DNA from 2 places in the Pseudomonas frederiksbergensis genome. Region 2 is predicted to be linked to the other one. Evidence: predicted binding sites of a transcription regulator. Region 2 holds the regulator's gene; the other holds the start of a gene.
The links. The regulator sigma-54, encoded in region 2, starts transcription at its own class of promoters, with help from an activator protein. The targets are predictions, from matches to a motif close to ANTGGCATNNANNTTGCTNT.

Region 1 (2,459 bases), 820 kb from region 2:
ATCAGGTTCACACCGATCCAGGTGGCAGCGTACCTTCCTGGCTGGCCAACAAGTTTGTGGTCGACGCGCCCTTCAATACCTTGAAAGCACTGAAAGAGCGCGCCGAGAAGTAATTCCGCGCTCTTGGCATAGAGGCTGCCAACAGGCGGCCTTTTTCATCTCTAACCATCGGGTTCAGCGGGAACGATTATCCGGTATTCGGGGTCGAGATGTGTGTAAGCCCATCTGTGGGTTTTATCAAGGAGGCACCGATGCAAAAGTGGGAAGTCACCTTCGTTGATGATCACGGTGTGCCGACCGTGGAGCAATTCGATTGCGAACAAGAACCCACGATGGAGCGGGCCGCGCAATTGATTCGCTCAAAACTCCTGCCTGTCCCGGCCGAGCTCGATCTCAATGATCTGGAGGGCCGGACCGACGATCCGACAGTCAAAAGTCTGAAAGATCAGAACAGCATTGAAATCCTCAGTATCACGCTAATTGCATAACCTCTTGATGCGACTCGCAAGCAGGCCTTGGCAGCAGCTCTGACTTGAGGCTACTCTGCAATCGAGATCAGCGAATGGATCGCTAAGGTCTGGTCTTGTCAGCTACATGCTTGTTTCCCGGCGGCAATTGTATTGCCGTATCGCCCTCACCATTCGGTTGCGGGCGCAGGGAGTACGGAAAGTCTATCCATCAGTTTGAGGAGGACGTTTCATGAGCACAGCCTATCAAGAAGACATCAGCAGCAGCGTGCTGCGCCGCATGAAAGAGGGCGGTTTTGACTTTTCACGGTTTCATCCCATCGAGTTCTACGCCATTTTCCCGGATGAGGAGCGGGCACGGAGGGCGGCAGGGCATTTTCGCGGTGAATCCTTGAATGCGCAGGTCAGCGTGCGTGATGACGGTGCCTGGCATTTGGAGTTGAGCAAGGTGATGTACGCCACTTACGGCGGCATCGGCGACTTCGAACAGGACTTTGAGGCGGTGGTCGAGCCTTTGGGTGGGATTATCGAAGGATGGGGCGTCAAGCAGGAGGTACGAGGGCTACTCGCATAACACTATGAACAGCGACAACACTCAGCAACGGCTGACCTCAGGGTTGGCCGTTTTCGTTTGTGGTGATTAAAAATCAAAAGACTGCAGTCGCACGCGGGCAGTGGAATCAACTCTGGCTATGCTGGTTATAGCCATGAGCATTGCTTCGCAATGAAGCGGGGGCAATCAGGTTGGGGTATTTGCCGCACGGGATTGGTGCAGCGCGCTTTGGGCGATTATCCAACCTATTGATAATAAAGCGTTTATGCCGCTGGCACGGGCCTTGCGAAGCCTAGGTGTCCGGGTGACAAGGAGTACGGCATGATCCGCACCTATTTTGATGAGATGTATGACGCCGGCGGCCTGGTCCGCCCGCACTATCGGGAGTTTGCCCGTTGGTTAGCTGAAACGCCTGACGAGCTTTTGGCACAACGGCGACGCGAGGCCGATCTGTTGTTTCATCGTGCCGGGATAACCTTCACGCTCTACGGTGATGAGCAGGGGACAGAGCGTCTGATTCCCTTCGACACCATTCCCCGCAGCATCCCCGCCAGCGAATGGCGGATCGTCGAGCGCGGCTGTATTCAGCGGGTCAAGGCATTGAACATGTTTCTCGCCGACCTGTATCACGAGCAGCGCATTATCAAGGCCGGCATCATCCCGCCCGAACAAGTGCTGGCCAACGAGCAATACCAGTTGGCCATGCAAGGGTTGGATCTGCATCGCGATATCTATTCGCACATCTCAGGCGTCGATCTGGTGCGCGATGGCGACGGCACGTACTACGTGCTCGAAGACAATTTGCGCACGCCCAGTGGCGTCAGTTATATGCTCGAAGACCGCAAGATGATGATGCGGCTCTTCCCCGAGTTGTTCGCTGCCCAGCGCATCGCGCCCATCGATCATTACCCGAACCTGTTGCTTGATACCTTGAAAAGCTCCAGTGCGCTGGACAACCCGAGTGTCGTGGTACTGACCCCTGGGCGCTTCAACAGTGCGTTCTTCGAGCACGCGTTTCTGGCGCGGGAGATGGGCGTGGAGTTGGTGGAAGGCGCGGACCTGTTCGTACGTGATGACAAGGTGTTCATGCGCACCACCGACGGGCCGAAAGCTGTCGACGTGATCTACCGTCGCCTCGACGATGCCTTCCTCGATCCGTTGGCGTTCAACCCGGATTCGATGCTCGGCGTTCCAGGACTGCTGTCGTCCTATCGCTCCGGCAATGTGGTGCTGGCGAATGCCATCGGCACCGGTGTCGCGGATGACAAGTCGGTTTATCCGTTCGTGACCGACATGATTCGTTTCTACCTGGACGAAGAGCCGATCCTGAAAAACGTGCCGACCTGGCAGTGTCGCAATCCGTCAGAGCTTTCTCACGTGCTGGCGAACCTGCCTGAGCTGGTGGTCAAGGAAACCCAAGGTTCCGGTGGTTACGGAAT
Region 2 (2,459 bases):
CGTCAACGACGGCCAACTGATTGCCGAAGGCGACGCCGAAACCATCCTGGCCAACGACCTGGTCAAGGAAGTGTATCTGGGCCATGAGTTCCGCCTGTAAGCACTGAGGTGTCCGGTCAGTCGTCGGAGCGCTTGTCCCAATAAAAAACTAAACGTATTTATTGTTACAGCGCTCTAGGCAAACACTTCAGTTTCAGGCATATAATTTGCTTATGTTTGGCGCTCCGGCGCCCTGTAGTGGATGGCGCATGTGCGCCGGCGAATAAGGTGTTAAGCCCCTGCCATGAAACCATCGCTAGTCTTGAGAATGGGCCAGCAGCTGACGATGACACCGCAGCTGCAACAGGCCATCCGCCTGCTCCAATTGTCGACCCTGGACCTGCAACAGGAAATCCAGGAGGCATTGGAGTCCAATCCAATGCTCGAACGCCAGGAAGAAGGCGACGACTTCGATAACGCCGACCCGATGGCGGACAACATCGAGCAGAAACCCAATACCGATATCCAGGAACCCTCCTACCAGGAAACCGCCCCCACGGTAGATAACCTCGAGGAAGGCGACTGGAACGAGCGCATCCCTAACGAACTGCCGGTCGACACCGCTTGGGAAGACGTTTACCAGACCAGCGCCAGCAGCCTGCCGAGCAACGATGACGACGAATGGGACTTCACCACTCGCACCTCCGCCGGTGAGAGCCTGCAGAGCCATCTGCTCTGGCAATTGAACCTGGCGCCGATGTCCGACACCGATCGGCTGATCGCGGTGACCCTGATCGACTGCATCAACAACCAGGGCTATCTGGACGAAACCCTCGAGGAAATTCTCGAAGCCTTCGATCCGGAACTGGACATCGAGCTCGACGAGATCGAAGCCGTCCTGCATCGCATCCAGCAATTCGAGCCGGCCGGTATCGGTGCACGCAACCTCAGCGAATGCCTGTTGCTGCAACTGCGCCAATTATCCGCCAAGACCCCTTGGCTGGCCGAGGCCAAGCGCCTCGTCATCGATTACATCGACCTGCTGGGCAGCCGCGACTACAGCCAGCTGATGCGCCGCATGAAGCTCAAGGAAGATGAACTGCGCCAGGTCATCGAACTGGTACAGAGCCTCAACCCGCGTCCGGGCTCGCAAATCGAGTCCAGCGAAGCCGAGTACGTGGTTCCCGACGTCATCGTGCGCAAAGACAACGAGCGTTGGCTGGTCGAGCTGAACCAGGAGTCGGTTCCGCGTCTGCGCGTCAACCCGCAATACGCCGGTTTCGTCCGTCGCGCCGACACCAGCGCCGACAACACCTTCATGCGTAATCAGTTGCAGGAAGCGCGCTGGTTCATCAAGAGCCTGCAAAGCCGCAACGAAACCCTGATGAAAGTCGCCACCCAGATCGTCGAGCACCAGCGCGGCTTTCTTGAATATGGCGATGAGGCAATGAAGCCGTTGGTCCTGCATGACATCGCCGAAGCGGTCGGCATGCACGAATCGACGATTTCACGGGTGACCACGCAAAAATTCATGCATACCCCACGCGGTATTTATGAACTGAAGTACTTTTTCTCCAGCCACGTCAGCACCTCTGAAGGCGGTGAATGCTCGTCCACAGCGATCCGCGCGATCATCAAAAAACTGGTTGCCGCGGAAAATCAGAAAAAGCCGTTGAGTGACAGCAAGATCGCTGGTTTACTGGAGGCACAAGGCATTCAGGTGGCCCGTCGCACCGTCGCCAAGTACCGCGAGTCTCTGGGGATCGCGCCTTCGAGCGAACGCAAGCGATTGATGTGACGGGCTACGCCACAGCGTTCCAGGGTGTGTTCGAAAACTTTTCGGACACGCTCTAGTGGCAGGCAAACCAGCCTGCCACCTTATGCACTGGCAACGAAGGAGAAGCTGTATGCAAGTCAATATCAGTGGACACCAACTGGAAGTGACCGAACCCCTGCGCAAATACATCGGCGAAAAACTCGACCGATTGGAAAGGCATTTCGACAAGATCACCAACGTGCAGGTCACGATGACCGTCGAGAAGCTGTTGCAGAAAATCGAAGCCACGCTGCATATCCCCGGTGGAGAAGTGGTCGCCAACGCTGAGCATAACGACATGTATGCCGCGATTGACGCCCTGACCGACAAACTGGATCGCCAACTCAAAAAGCATAAGGAAAAGACCCAGGGCCAGCTCCAAGGCGCAACCGGTCGTTAATACTCCCAACCCATGATCCGACTTGAAAACATCCTGACCCCCGGCCGTTCTTTGGTGAACGTGCCGGGCGGCAGTAAAAAGAAAGCCCTCGAACAAATTGCCAACCTGATCGCCCGCGAAGTGCCGAGTCTGGCCATGCAGGATGTCTTCGAGAGCCTGGTCGCCCGTGAAAAACTTGGCTCCACCGGTTTTGGCAACGGCATCGCCATCCCACACTGCCGTCTCAAAGGCTGCGAGTCGCCCATCAGTGCCTTGATGCACCTG

Region 1: a site for sigma-54 is predicted at 1,169-1,188, ahead of BLL42_RS05325 (circularly permuted type 2 ATP-grasp protein). Genes of this name have one in related genera too.

What each region holds. Positions count from the first base shown of each region.
Region 1 covers NZ_CP017886.1:1,063,395-1,065,853, reverse strand. The annotation lists gene BLL42_RS05340 (START domain-containing protein) at 1-113, shown strand, start outside; gene BLL42_RS05335 (hypothetical protein) at 252-488, shown strand; gene BLL42_RS05330 (ribonuclease E inhibitor RraB) at 700-1,041, shown strand; gene BLL42_RS05325 (circularly permuted type 2 ATP-grasp protein) at 1,342-2,459, shown strand, end outside.
Region 2 covers NZ_CP017886.1:1,880,705-1,883,163, forward strand. The annotation lists gene lptB (LPS export ABC transporter ATP-binding protein) at 1-100, shown strand, start outside; gene BLL42_RS09370 (RNA polymerase factor sigma-54) at 284-1,777, shown strand; gene hpf (ribosome hibernation-promoting factor, HPF/YfiA family) at 1,887-2,195, shown strand; gene ptsN (PTS IIA-like nitrogen regulatory protein PtsN) at 2,208-2,459, shown strand, end outside.